3 regions of the Litchfieldia luteola genome follow, and region 1 is predicted to be linked to each of the others. Evidence: predicted binding sites of a transcription regulator. Region 1 holds the regulator's gene; each other region holds the start of a gene.
The links. Region 1 encodes Rex, which represses fermentation and respiration genes when NADH is low (regulators of the CRP and FNR family bind a similar motif). Its sites were predicted from a motif close to TTGTGAAATATTTCACAA; they were not measured.

Region 1 (4,862 bases):
ACTCAAATATTTTAGTTGCAATTCGATTGATAAAATAACGGTCATGTGAAACAAATAGAATTGTACCCGGATAGTCTACTAGGGCGTTTTCTAATACTTCCTTGCTATCTAAATCTAAGTGGTTAGTAGGCTCGTCGAGTATTAAGAAATTAGCTTTCTGCATCATCAGCTTAGCTAGTGCAAGACGTGCTTTTTCACCACCACTTAAAGTGGATACAGTTTTTAACACATCATCTCCTGAAAATAGGAAATTTCCTAGCACAGTTCGAATATCTTTTTCATTTTTTAGAGGGTACTCATCCCAAAGCTCGTTGAGGACACGCTTATTTGAAGTCAGGTTCGCCTGTTCTTGGTCATAATACCCAATTGAAACATTTGAGCCAAATTGAAAATGGCCATCAACAGGTGTTAGTTTTTTTATAATTGCTTTCAATAATGTTGATTTTCCAATTCCATTTGGACCGACTAACGCTATACTGTCACTGCGACTAATTGAAAATGATATATTCTTAATCGTAGGCTTTGAGCCTGGATAAGCAATGGATAGATTTGCTCCTTTTAAGACATCGTTCCCACTCTGTCTTTCAATATCAAATAGAAAGGAAGCTGATTTTTCATCTCCGAGAGGTGAAGACATCATATCCATTCTTTCAAGTTGTTTTCTCCGGCTCTGTGCTCTTTTTGTTGTGGATGCACGAGCAAGGTTTTTTTGAATAAAATCTTTTAGTTTTGCAACTTCATCTTGCTGCTTTTCATATCGCTTAAGCTCAAGCTCGTAGTTTTCAGCCTTTTGTTTTAAGTAATGACTATAGTTGCCAGTAAACTTTGTTGAGGTCGTTCTAGAGATTTCATATACCTGATTAACAACCTTATCCAGGAAATAGCGATCATGGGATACGATGAGAATTGCTCCTTGATAACCTTGCAGATATTGTTCAAGCCATGTTAACGTAGCAATATCTAAGTGGTTCGTCGGCTCGTCCAATATTAATAAGTCAGGTTTCGTTAATAATAGTTTACATAAGGCTAAGCGCGTCTTTTGCCCACCACTTAAAGATGAAATAGACGTATTGTAATCAAAATCTGAGAAATTAAATCCATGTAAAATGGATCTAATATCAGATTCATATTGGTAGCCACCTTGCTCTTTAAAGTTTATTTGCAATTGGTCATATTCAGCCAATAATCGTTGATAACTAGCTTCATTTTGGATGATATCGGGATCACCCATTTTCTGTTCAAGTTCTCTTAGGTCAGCTTCTAGTTTTTTCAATGGTGCAAAGACAGTCAACATCTCATTCCAAATTGACAGACTTGATTCGAGACCTGTATCTTGTGCTAAGTAGTTGATTGAGAGGTTTTTTGGCTTAATGATTTCTCCACCATCATGGGACATTTGCCCGGAAATAATTTTTAGTAGTGTAGATTTACCCGCACCATTTCTTCCTACAAGGGCAATTCTATCTCTTGATTGTACTTCTAGTTTTATATTAGATAAAATAAGATCAGCACCAAAGTATTTTTTTAGCTGATTTACTTGTAATAAAATCATGTTTATTCACCTCTTAGTATAAGCTAAGTGTATCTTATCAGAGCTTGAGAGGGCAACTTATTATACAGCATTAGAGTAATACTAAAAATACCCATATCACAATTGTGTCAAAACTTTGAACAAACTCTTTCCTTTAACGATATGGATTTTATTAGGATGCAACTAAGAAAGTGAAATAAATCACAGAACTTCATAAGACAGACGAGGTAAAATAGTGTATAGTCTACTATGGGAGGAGATTTATATGTCGTCTTTCACTCATTTTAATGATCAAGGTCGTGCCAAAATGGTAGACATTACAGATAAAACGAGTACCATTCGGACTGCAATTGCAAAGTCGAGTGTTCAAGTAAATAAAGAGATATACGAAAAGATAACCCAAAATGCAATTAAAAAGGGTGATGTGCTAGCTGTTGCTCAAGTAGCAGGAATTATGGCTGCCAAAAAAACCTCTGATATTATTCCAATGTGTCACCCACTTGCATTAAAAGGGGTAGATATTTCATTTAATTGGAAGAATGAAGAAGAAGAATATCATCTGCTTATACGTGTTGAAGTTAAGACAAAGGGAAGTACGGGTGTTGAGATGGAAGCTCTAACTGCTGCATCTGCAACAGCCTTAACTGTATATGACATGTGTAAAGCAGTCGATAAAGGGATGATCATCGGTCCTACTTTCTTAATAGAAAAAACAGGTGGTAAAAACGGAGACTTTAAAAGAGATGAAAGCCTTTTAGATGGTTTGAATGTGGGGGATGAAAGTTGAATATAGATCAATCAAAAATACCACAAGCAACTGCTAAAAGATTACCGTTATACTATAGATTTTTAAAGAACCTACATGCCTCAGGAAAGTTAAGAGTTTCCTCTGCAGAACTGAGTGAGGCAGTAAAAGTGGATTCAGCAACAATTCGCCGAGACTTTTCCTATTTTGGAGCGTTGGGAAAAAAAGGATATGGATACAATGTGAATTATCTGTTATCCTTTTTCAGAAAAACGTTAGATCAAGATGAATTAACTGCAGTAACGTTAATTGGAGTAGGTAATTTAGGAACTGCATTTTTGCACTATAACTTCTCTAAAAACAATAATACTAAAATAGAATTGGCTTTTGATGTAGATCAATCAAAAATCGGAACAGAAGTTGGTGGCGTATCAGTCTATCATTTAGATGAACTAGAGGAACGTTTACCTGAAAATGTAACGGTTGCTATATTAACTGTACCTGTTGGGTCAGCTCAACCGATCACAGACCGCTTAATACAAAAAGGGATAAAGGGAATATTGAACTTTACCCCAGCTCGAATAAATGTTCCGGAGCACATTAGGGTACATCATATTGATTTAGCAGTAGAATTACAGTCACTCGTATACTTCTTAAAACATTATCCAAGTGAATAAATAAGAATCCCTTTAAAGGAGGTGAAGGATATGCCGAATATTGGAATTGGAAGCCTTCTACTAATCGTGTTTGTAGCACTATTAATTTTTGGACCTAGAAAATTACCTGAGCTTGGAAAAGCAGCGGGTAATACACTTCGTGAATTTAAGAACGCAACAAAAGGTTTAGCTGATGATGAAGACGAGGACAAAAAGAAAAATGAAGAACTAAAATAACTTTTGATTTAAAATGCTTTAGTTGTGGTTAGGATGATTCATTATGACAGAAAAAGAAATGTCCGTATATGACCATATAGGTGAGCTTCGAAAACGACTGATATATATAGTCGTTTTCTTTTTCCTGGCTATGGTTGGTGGCTTTTTCTTAGCAGAACCGATAATTGTATATTTACAACATGCGGACGAAGCTAAGGAATTAACGATGAACTCGTTTCGCCCTGCGGACCCAATTAAAATATATATGCAATTTGCTTTTATTATAGCATTTGTAATCACTTCACCCATTATCTTATATCAATTATGGGCTTTCATTAGTCCAGGACTTTACGAAAAAGAACGCAAAGTAACCTTGAGTTATATTCCCATTTCTGTATTTCTGTTTCTAGTGGGTATTTCCTTTTCTTACTTTATTCTTTTCCCGTTCGTTTTTGACTTTATGGGAAGACTTGCTGATCGGTTAGACATAAATCAAGTGATCGGAATTAATGAGTACTTTCAGTTTCTTTTTCAACTAACTCTTCCATTTGGGCTACTTTTCCAAATGCCAGTAGTTATTATGTTTTTAACAAGGCTTGGAATTGTAACTCCAATGTTTTTGGTGAAAGTACGAAAGTATGCGTACTTTGTCCTCTTAGTCATTGGAGCGTTTATAACTCCACCTGAACTGTTGTCACATATGATGGTAACTCTTCCGTTGTTTGGACTATATGAAATCAGTATTCTTGTATCTAAAGGTGCATATCGGAAAGCGAAGAAAGCAGAAATGCTCTATCAAAATGAACAAAAATAAACCTCCCGATTTGGGAGGTTTATTTATTTTTAAGCTGTTTGATTTTATTATTTAAGGAAAACATTCGAATGGCTACTCCAAAGTCAAAAGTAGCTACAGCGATCAGTAGAATGGTTCCAAAATTCCAGATTGTATCTTCAACACTTTCTACGGCTAAATAAGTGAATAGTAATCCCATTAGTGTATACATAATTCCCATGAAAAAGGGTGATGTTCGACGCATTGTAAGTCCTCCAGTGAAGTTCCGTTAACCTATAATAAGAAAGATATGAAAGATTGCATTTTCTCTGCTTCTTTCATAATCCTTTCAATATCCTCTGCAAAAATAGTTTGCACGACTACGACAAGTGTATTCATGGCTACATGAGCGAATATAGGTACAAGCAAACGCCCTGTCTTTACGTAAAGAAATGCAAAGGTAAAGCCCATAGCTGAATATAATAACAAGTGCTCTGGTTCCATATGAACAAGTGCAAAGATAACTGAACTTAGGAAAGCAGAGATCCAGAAATTGAATTTTCGATAAAATGATCCAAAAATAATTTTTCTAAAAATAATCTCCTCAAGAATAGGTCCGATAATAGATGTAACGATAATCAGTAAAGGTGTAGTCTTTATCAGTTGGATAATTTGTTGAGTGTTCTCTGAGCCAGGTTCAATACCAAGAAGGTTTATTTCAATACTAGCAGCGATACCTTGAGCAAACATGGCTAAAAATACCCCACCAACAGCCCATCCTACTGCACTCGCCCCTGAAGAACGCTGATCAGCTAAATGTCTGTCTTTTATATCTTGTCGTAATATATATAAAATCATTAGTAAAGCTGCAAAGAAGCTAATAATTAGCCAGTATGTAGATGCGAGAGTGAAGGCTGTATCATAATCTTCTCCACCGAACCC
Region 2 (4,862 bases), on a different contig from region 1:
TGGGGACCTATTTAAATCTTATCGAATTGACTTTTGTTGTGGAGGAAATCGACCACTTATAGATGCTATACAGGAGAGAAATTTATCTGCTGAGGAAGTAGTAAGTCGTTTGAATGAACTTTATTACGATATGAAAGAACGTAATGAACGGGAGATTGACTGGGCAAATGCTTCTTACAGCGAGTTAATTGAACACATTATTAATAAGCATCATCGTTACCTAAATGAGGAGCTACCTCAGCTTACTCCTTATGTCACAAAGGTTTTACGTGTTCATGGCGCAGAGCATAAACATCTCGCTAGAATTCATTCTCTCTTTAACCAGTTAAAAGCAGAATTAGAGCAACACACAATTAAGGAAGAAACAGAAGCATTTCCGTTTATTTTAGAATATGAAAACAATCCAACACCAGAAACTCTTGAAAAAATGAAAAAACTAATTAACGAACTTGAAGATGATCATGACGGAGCCGGAGATATTATAAAAGAAATTCGTGAAATTACGAATGACTTCACTCCTCCACTGGGAGCATGCGGTACTTACCGACTTGTTTACCAGCGTCTAGAATATTTAGAATCTGATTTATTTCAGCATATTCACTTAGAAAATAATATCCTTTTTCCAAGAGCTGCTGCACAACTCTAATATGTCGATCTCAAAGACTCCTTAAACGATTAAGGAGTTTTTGTTTTCCCCTGACACTCAAGTGACTTAAATCACTTACAATAACCTATAACACCGTTAAACTAATTATAGAATGTAGAATGATAACTTTGAAACCATTTACCTCATAGATTGTAAACATCCTTGCAAGAAATGCTAATAGGAATGTTTAGGGGGATAACTATGTATAAAGAGCTGTTACGAAAACTTGATCTATTTAAGGAGCTCCCAGAGGAATCTTTAGAATTCATCCAGAAAAGCTTAACTACCTTGAGGTTTGCAAAAGGAGACACTATTTTTACTGAGTTTGAAGAAGCAAAGGGAGTGTACTTTGTTAAAACTGGAATTGTTCGCTTAACAAAAGGTGACAACACAGGAAAGGAATTAGTAGTATGTCTCAAAAAAGCTGGAGACTTATTTGCTGAAGCATGTCTTTTCTCACAACCAGGTTCGTTTTATCCCGCAACAGCACACATGATTGTAGATGGCGATGTTTTATTTCTAAAAACAGAGGCCTTGGAAAAAGAATTAAAGTTTAATCCTGAATTAGGCATTGAGATTATTCGTTATATGAGTTCACAATTAAGAGGCTTTACATCAACCTTACGCGATATAGCTTTACTAGATGTTTATAGTAAAACAATATCTGCATTAGATCGACTTGCAAAGGAATTTGGAGAACATCATGGATATGGCGTTCAGATTGAACTTCCCTTAACCGTTCAGGAATTTGCAAATTTAGTAGGTGCTAGAAGAGAAAGTGTTAGTAGGGTTTTTACCCGTTTAAAAAATGACAATGTCATTGCTATTTATGACAAAAAGATTGTGATTGTTGACTGGTGTAAGTTTTGTACACTCTACAAAGTTCAAATGTTTGCTTAAGTAATAGGAAGAGGCTGATAAAGCTGAATTCCTATTTTTTTATCCATAAAGTGATTCTTATCAAATTGTAAGAATTTGTTCAAAAAGGCTCTCAGTCTGTATATATCAACGTTTCCAAGCATTTTATGATGAAAAACCTACATCTTATTCACTTTGCTGTCATTGACTGTCTATGCTATTTCCTTTTAAATCAAAGATAGATAGCAATTTAAATAGAGAGGTGAATCCTCATGACTACTTGTTTAAAGCCTACACTTTCGACTGAATTAACAGAACTGCTAAAATCGGCGGATTATAGTATGAAAATGGAAAAGGGTTCCTACTTATTTCAAGAGGGTATGGAGGCAAAAGAGCTTTATATTATCCAATCAGGTCGAGTTAAAATTAGTAAAGTGGCAGCAGATGGAAGAGAATTATCTCTTCGAATATGTGCACATAGTGAAATAGTTGGTGAACTTACTCTATTCTCTGAGAATGCCAAGTATTTATTTAATGCTCAGGTAATTGAATCAGGAGAAGTAGCTGTTATAAAAAAAGAAAATATTGAACGCACACTTTTTGAAAATGGTAAGCTTGCAATGGAGTTTATGAAGTGGATGAGTGATCATTTCCGCAAGACACAAACCAAGTTTAGAGACCTTGTACTTCTTGGAAAAAAAGGAGCACTGTACTCCACCTTGATCAGAATGACCAATAGCTATGGGATAAAAAAAGACGATGGAATCTTAATTAATCTTCACTTAACTAATCAAGAATTAGCGAACTTTTGTGCAACTACACGTGAGAGCACAAACCGCATGTTAAACGAGCTGCGCAAAAACAACATTATTTCTATTTCAAAGGGAAAAATAATGATACACGATCTTGACTATTTGAAAAAAGAGATAAACTGCGAAGGATGCCCTGCTGTCATTTGTAGTATAGAATAAGCTGCTAGATTAAATATCTAGCAGCTCTTTTTATTCTTATTTTGTTTAACTACTTCTTCTTTTTTTCTAAGTTCTTTTGGGATATAAACGCAGAATGGTTCACTCTCCATATAATCTCCAGTCATAGCATATGCACGTGAACGAGACCCTCCACACACATATCTAAATTCACATACACCACATTTTCCCTTATATTTGTCAGGACTACGTAAATCCTTGAAAATTGGTGATTCACGATAGATTTCTGCAAGTGGGGTTTCTTTTACATTTCCTGCTTTTATAGGAAGCAAGCCACTTGGATACACATCACCAACATGAGAGATGAAAACAAACCCATTTCCATCATTTACCCCTTGAGGGGCTCTACCTAGGCCATCAAATTGACCTGTCTTCCCTTTCATTAATGCATTTTCATACTTTATCATTGTTGGTTCATGTTTAGTTTCTCTCATTTTTGATTGGATAACGACTCTACGGTAATGCTGAGCAGCTGTTGTTTTAATGTCAAACTTCACTCGCTTACTTAAGTCATAAAGCCATCTGAACACTTGCTCATGCTCTACAGGTGAAATCATATCAGAATCTTTTCCCCTTCCTGTAGGAACAAGGAAGAACACACTCCACAGTACGCAATCTAGTTCTTCAATCAGTTTTGCCATTTCATCTAACGCATGCATATTGTAACGAGAGATGACTGTATTAATTTGAATTGGGATTTCAAGTTCGTGTAAATATTTAATAGCATTCATTGTCAGATCAAACGATCCATCTGTTCCACGGAAATGGTCGTGAATCTCTGCTGTTGGTCCATCTAAACTAAAGGCCCAACGTGCAAGTCCCACTTCTTTTGCCTTTTCAATAGCCTCTTTCGTTACATTTGGAGTTGCACTAGGTGTCATTGACACACGTACACCCCTTTTTATCGCATAATCCGCAATATCATATACATCTGGTCTCATAAGTGGATCTCCACCAGTAAAGACAAGTAGTGGATTTTGCATATCATATATCTGATCAATCAGTTTCTTACCTTCTTCAAAAGTTAACTCTCTATGATCACGCTTATATTGTGCTTCAGCTCGACAATGCAGGCACTTTAGCTGACAAGCTCTTGTTAACTCCCAGATTACAATAAATGGATTCTCATTAAAGTCTCTATCAAACATGAGGTATTCCCTCCTAGTTCTTAATAACTTTATTCTAGCACCAGGAAGGATTGTAGTATGTGAGGCATATCACATTTATAAAAACTTGTTTAGTTTCCACAAAAAAACGTGTAAACCGTTGTTCACACGTTGTATCGAGGATACGCCACCAAGTTAGGAGTAGGAACTGCCTCCTCCCTTACAGGTTAACGTACGTTCATTATATCTAGTTAACTCATAGATGAATGTGAATTTCATCACTATTTATCGTTTAGTTTTTGAAATTCTTCTAAGTCATTTATATTTTGAAAAGGTTGTTCATCTTCAAATGGTACATAAGTTACTCGTAGTTGATCTAACAGCTTCATCATTTTATAATGGTCAGATTCTAGGATCTCGATGATCTCACTCACTACATTAGAATGATACACCCCAATTAGAGGTTGAATTCTCCCTTTTACTACGGGGATAATTGCATCTACATCTAGCTTGATATGTTTTACAAGGGACATAATTTCAGATTTGGTGATATTGGGTGTATCACATGGGAGTACAATATACCAATTGCACTTAAGATAATTTATTCCCGTTGCGATACCAGCTAAAGGACCTTTACCCTTATACTGTGGTAAGTCTTCGATTATTGGCATAGTTGTTACTCTATTTAACTCACTCTTGATTGAGTTGTGACTAATAATTACAATATCCTTTGTTGATTCCTCAATTGCTTGAATTGCATATTCGATAAAAAAGCGATCTTTAAGTCGCGCTAGTGCCTTTGGGCTTCCAAACCTTCTTGACTCTCCACCAGCAAGTATAATTCCACCTAGTCGTAAGCTAAGGTCCTTCAAAGCCCTCCACCCACTTTCATTTTTAACCAAATGATATCGGTTATGATGATTTAAATCAAGAAAAAACCCCCTACAAATTTTAAGGGGCCTAATCAAACACTTATTTTTTCCCAATAGACACTCGCCATACTTCTGGACCTTCTTCTAAGTACTCCCATGTAAATTGGTCTTTGCGCTCCATCATGAATTGGTATTGAAGTGGTCTTGGATCATGATCATTTGATAATTCCATGAACTCACCAGAATTTAATCCATCAAACATGTTAAATATCCTTGGGTGTTTCTCTCTTGGTGAAAAATCAGGGGCATTTATTTTTGCTGCGAATTGAATCATTATGAACTCCTCCTGTAATTTAATGTTTTACTAGCTTCATTTTAAGTGGATATCTCT
Region 3 (4,862 bases), on a different contig from region 1:
ATAGAAGAGTCTCCCTTTACATGACATAAGGCATTATAACCAATAATTTTTTCATCGTGTAAAGCGACAAATGTATTTTCCCTTATTTCTTCTCCTGGCTCATCAAACCATTGATTCAGTTCTTCTACGGTTGTCAGCCCTCCAACCTTTTCAACATGGTATATCTCGTTGATTATGACTGCTATTTCATTAATATCCTTGTCTCGAAACAATCTTATTTCCACCAAACGACACCTTTTTCTTAATGTATGTTGTTAAATAAAGTATAAAGGACATGGTAGTATATAACAATTTAATATTTAAATTGTCAGATTTATATAAATAGTTCTATCTATTAATGCTACGATTAATTAATCTAGATAACTGAAAACAAAGGAGCCGTGAAGATGAACGATATTTTTGATGTGGAAAAGCTGACTAGGATTCTTGACGAGGTAGAGTGGAAAAAGGCCTACGAAGACGAATTACGTAAATTAGGAGAATTTTCAAAGGAAATTAATCAACTAACCTATCAAATGTATGCAACGAGCGAGCAAGATCCTAAGCTCCAAGAAATGACAGAAGTTCGCCAAAGTCTTCTTACAAATCCAAATTTCAAAGCAATGCTAGAAGAATGGGCTATAAAAATAGAGGACAATCAATGGAAAAAACGTATACACCTGATGCTACAAGAAATCCAAAATCAAGAAATTGAAGCAGATACGAAAGTCCTTACTCTAAAAAATCAACTTGAAGGGAAGATATTCAGCAAAACCTTTGATGTAGATGGCACAACTTACAACAGTGGCCAGGTTCATTCAGCATTAATGGATCACGAGGACAGATCTGTAAGACGTAGATTAGTAGAAGCAATGAACTCCTATAGTAATGAACTAACAGAAGACTTTCGGAATCTATTAAAATTGCGGAATCAAAAAGCGAGGGAATACGGCTATACGAACTATCACCATTATAAGTTCAGTTCGGCTAATTTAAATTTCGAGCAATATAAAGAAGAATGCTTGCGCATGTTTTCCAATTGTAGGCCTTTGATAAATGAGTGGGGTAACCGCATAAAAGAACGGTTTGGTTATGAAACTCTACATGTATACGATCTATTGTATGTTGCAACAAATTTCTCAGATATTGATCAGTCTATCTTTTCAGGTGAAAAAATCAAAGTAGCTATTGAAGAAGCCTTATCTTATTTTGATTTAGATTTGAAAAATTCACCAATTGATGTACAGCTTTTACTTATTCCATATGGAGGTTTTTGTATGGAGATTTCTCCAGAGGATATTAAGCTTGTCATTAATAATCGGAATAGTCATTTGGCCTATGCAACTGGTTTCCACGAACTTGGTCATGCTTTGTATAATCAATTTGCCTCTACTGATATTTATGAATTCAAGCAATTTCAAAGTAATATCGGTCATGAAGGTATGGCAGAATTGTTTATGACTATTCCATATCAAAGAGAATGGTTGTCCAATTATTTTAAGCTAGATACTAACTCGGTTAATCAACTTGTTGAATCCAAGCACCTAGCTGATTTATTTATCTCGTTATTTTATTTCTATATTAGTTTACTAGAATATGAACTATATCAGAATCCTGATTGTGATATGGCCGAAGTTTCAAAAAGCCTTTTAAAAGAAGTCTTTGATATAGAAGGACCAAGCCAGCATCCCGCAACTCAAGTTATGCTTATTGGCTATCCAATCTATGTACAGGATTATATCTATGCTGACGGAATCCGTGACATGTTACGATATCATTTTCAAATAGACGGGATGTATAAAGAGGAGGATGTGTTTAAAAAGATAAAGAACACATTCATGGAACCAACTGAACGACTCACCTGGCAAGAACGAGTACAATCCCTTTGTGGTGAGGAATTCACTTTTACGTATTTCGAAGACTATTTAGTAAATAAACAAACGACAAAAATGAAGTGATGAATGGTCAAAATCAGCAGAAAAGTTAACAAACCTCTTTAAAGCAAGGGATATATTTCACTTGCTCAAAGGTTCACAAATATGTCACTCATTCCCTCTGTTATATCGATAGGGAACGTAGTATCTTATAAGTATAAAGCTGTTATACAAAAAATACTAACCCTGTACTAATTCAAGGAGGGAAATTAACATGAAACAATGGCAAGGCTTTACACTTGGTGACTGGACAAATGAAATTAATGTTAGAGATTTCATTTTAAATAATATATCGATCTATGAAGGTAATGAATCTTTCTTAGCACCTGCTACCGAACCTACAAAAGCTCTCTGGAAACAAGTGATGGAACTTACAAAGCAGGAACGCGAAAATGGCGGTGTCCTGGATATGGATACTGAAATTGTATCAACGATTACATCACATGGCGCTGGTTATTTAAACGTAAACCAAGAGAAAATTGTTGGCTTACAAACTGATCAACCTTTTAAGCGTTCTCTACAACCATTTGGTGGAATTCGAATGGCTGAACAAGCATGCGAGTCATATGGTTACAAAGTGAATGAGGAAGTAAGCAACGTGTTTTCAAACTTCCGTAAAACACATAATCAAGGTGTTTTCGATGCTTATAATGATGACATGAAAGCTGTTCGTAAGGCTGGTATCATCACTGGACTTCCTGATGCATATGGTCGTGGAAGAATCATCGGTGACTATCGCCTGGTAGCACTTTATGGAATTGATAAGTTAATTGAAGAAAAGCAAGCTGACCTTCGTAATGGTCCAAAAACAATGACAGAAGAAGTGATCCGCCTTCGCGAGGAAATTTCTGAACAAATTAGAGCACTAGAAGAAGTGAAGGATATGGCAAAGACATATGGCTTTGACATCTCTGAGCCTGCTACAACTGCAGTAGAAGCTTTTCAGTGGTTGTATTTCGGATACCTAGCAGCTATTAAGGAACAAAATGGAGCTGCAATGAGCTTAGGACGCACAAGTTCTTTCCTTGATATCTATATTGAAAGAGATATCAAAAATGGTGTATTAACTGAAGAAGAAGCACAAGAATTAGTTGACCATTTTGTCATGAAGCTTCGCTTAGTTAAGTTTGCAAGAACTCCTGATTATAATGAGCTATTCAGTGGTGACCCGACTTGGGTAACTGAAGCTATTGGTGGTATCTCAATCGAGGGCCTTCCATTGGTAACGAAGAACTCATTTAGATTTCTTCACACATTGGATAACCTAGGTCCGGCTCCAGAACCAAACTTAACCGTTCTATGGTCTACAAAATTGCCAGAAGCATTCAAAAAATACTGTGCAAACATGTCTATCAAAACTAGCTCAATCCAATATGAAAATGATGATATTATGCGTCCTGAATTTGGCGATGATTATGGAATTGCGTGCTGTGTTTCTGCAATGAAGATTGGTAAACAGATGCAATTTTTCGGAGCACGTGCGAACCTTGCAAAAGCTTTACTTTATGCAATAAATGGTGGCGTAGACGAAAAGCTAAAAGCTCAAATTGGCCCTACGTTTGCACCAGTCACTTCTGAATTTTTAGAGTATGAAGATGTAATGAACAAGTTTGACAATGTGATGGAATGGCTTGCCGAAACGTATATAAATACACTTAATGTAATTCATTATATGCATGATAAGTATTCTTACGAGCGCATCGAACTAGCTTTACATGATACAGATGTAGAGCGTACGATGGCAACAGGAATTGCAGGATTATCTGTTGTAGCTGATTCTTTAAGTGCAATTAAATATGCAAAAGTAAAACCAATTCGTGATGAAAATGGAATTGCAGTTGACTTTGAAATTGATGGCGACTTCCCTAAATACGGAAATAATGATGATCGTGTTGATGAGATTGCCGTTGAGCTAGTGAAAACATTTATGACAAAGCTTAGAAAGCATAAAACCTACAGAGATTCTAAACACACTTTATCTATTTTAACGATTACCTCAAATGTTGTTTATGGCTTAAAAACAGGAAATACACCTGATGGAAGACGTGCCGGAGAACCATTTGCACCAGGAGCAAACCCATTACATGGAAGAGATTCTAAAGGAGCACTAGCATCATTAAGCTCAGTTGCAAAATTACCATATGAATATGCATTGGATGGAATTTCCAACACCTTCTCAATTGTGCCAAAAGCACTAGGGAAAGAGGAAGAAACACAGGTTGTAAATCTAGTAGCAATATTAGATGGATATGCAGTTAAAAAGGGGCACCATTTAAATATAAATGTATTTAATCGTGAAACCTTACTTGATGCAATGGAGCATCCAGAAGAGTACCCGCAATTAACCATCCGTGTTTCTGGTTACGCAGTTAACTTTGTCAAACTAACTCGTGAGCAACAGATCGATGTGATTAATCGCACATTCCACGGAAGCTTATAGACTTATAATAGAGATGACAAATAAAAGAGGTTAAGCTGTATAAGCTAACCTCTTTTACTTTAAATTACAACTTTCTTTATGCTGCTAATGGGGGGTTTCTACCATGAAAGGTTACATTCATTCAATTGAGTCCTGTGGTACCGTTGATGGACCAGGATTAAGATATATTGTTTTTACTCAAGGCTGTTTATTAAGATGCCAGTTTTGCCATAACCCCGATACATGGGGAATCGGAAAAGGCAAAGAAATAAGTGTAGAAGAAATTATTGATGATTTAAAATCATATCTACCATTTATCAAAGCGTCTAATGGGGGAATTACGGTTAGTGGTGGTGAGCCATTATTGCAGTTAGATTTCTTGTATGAGCTTTTTACAGAATGTAAAAAGCTTGGCATCCATACTACCATTGATAGCTCTGGCGGATGTTATAGTCATGATGAAGAGTTCCAAAAGAAGCTTCTAAAGGTATTAGAAGTAACAGATCTAATTCTATTGGACATAAAACATA

Region 2: the regulator Rex is predicted to act here: its motif matches at 3,699-3,716, upstream of J2Z26_RS02295 (TIGR04053 family radical SAM/SPASM domain-containing protein).
Region 3: the regulator Rex is predicted to act here: its motif matches at 1,999-2,016, upstream of pflB (formate C-acetyltransferase).

What each region holds. Positions count from the first base shown of each region.
Region 1 is NZ_JAGGKM010000014.1:5,118-9,979, forward strand. Features, by position in the region: gene J2Z26_RS21600 (ABC-F family ATP-binding cassette domain-containing protein) at 1-1,552, opposite strand, end outside; gene moaC (cyclic pyranopterin monophosphate synthase MoaC) at 1,797-2,318, shown strand; gene J2Z26_RS21610 (redox-sensing transcriptional repressor Rex) at 2,315-2,953, shown strand; gene J2Z26_RS21615 (twin-arginine translocase TatA/TatE family subunit) at 2,984-3,169, shown strand; gene tatC (twin-arginine translocase subunit TatC) at 3,213-3,962, shown strand; gene J2Z26_RS21625 (YdiK family protein) at 3,982-4,185, opposite strand; gene J2Z26_RS21630 (CPBP family intramembrane glutamic endopeptidase) at 4,215-4,862, opposite strand, start outside.
Region 2 is NZ_JAGGKM010000001.1:446,042-450,903, reverse strand. Features, by position in the region: gene ric (iron-sulfur cluster repair di-iron protein) at 1-646, shown strand, start outside; gene J2Z26_RS02305 (Crp/Fnr family transcriptional regulator) at 848-1,546, shown strand; gene J2Z26_RS02300 (Crp/Fnr family transcriptional regulator) at 1,777-2,475, shown strand; gene J2Z26_RS02295 (TIGR04053 family radical SAM/SPASM domain-containing protein) at 2,493-3,641, opposite strand; gene J2Z26_RS02290 (molybdenum cofactor guanylyltransferase) at 3,881-4,471, opposite strand; gene J2Z26_RS02285 (DUF2249 domain-containing protein) at 4,572-4,805, opposite strand.
Region 3 is NZ_JAGGKM010000007.1:143,894-148,755, reverse strand. Features, by position in the region: gene J2Z26_RS18735 (GNAT family N-acetyltransferase) at 1-212, opposite strand, end outside; gene J2Z26_RS18730 (gluzincin family metallopeptidase) at 387-1,937, shown strand; gene pflB (formate C-acetyltransferase) at 2,128-4,353, shown strand; gene pflA (pyruvate formate-lyase-activating protein) at 4,457-4,862, shown strand, end outside.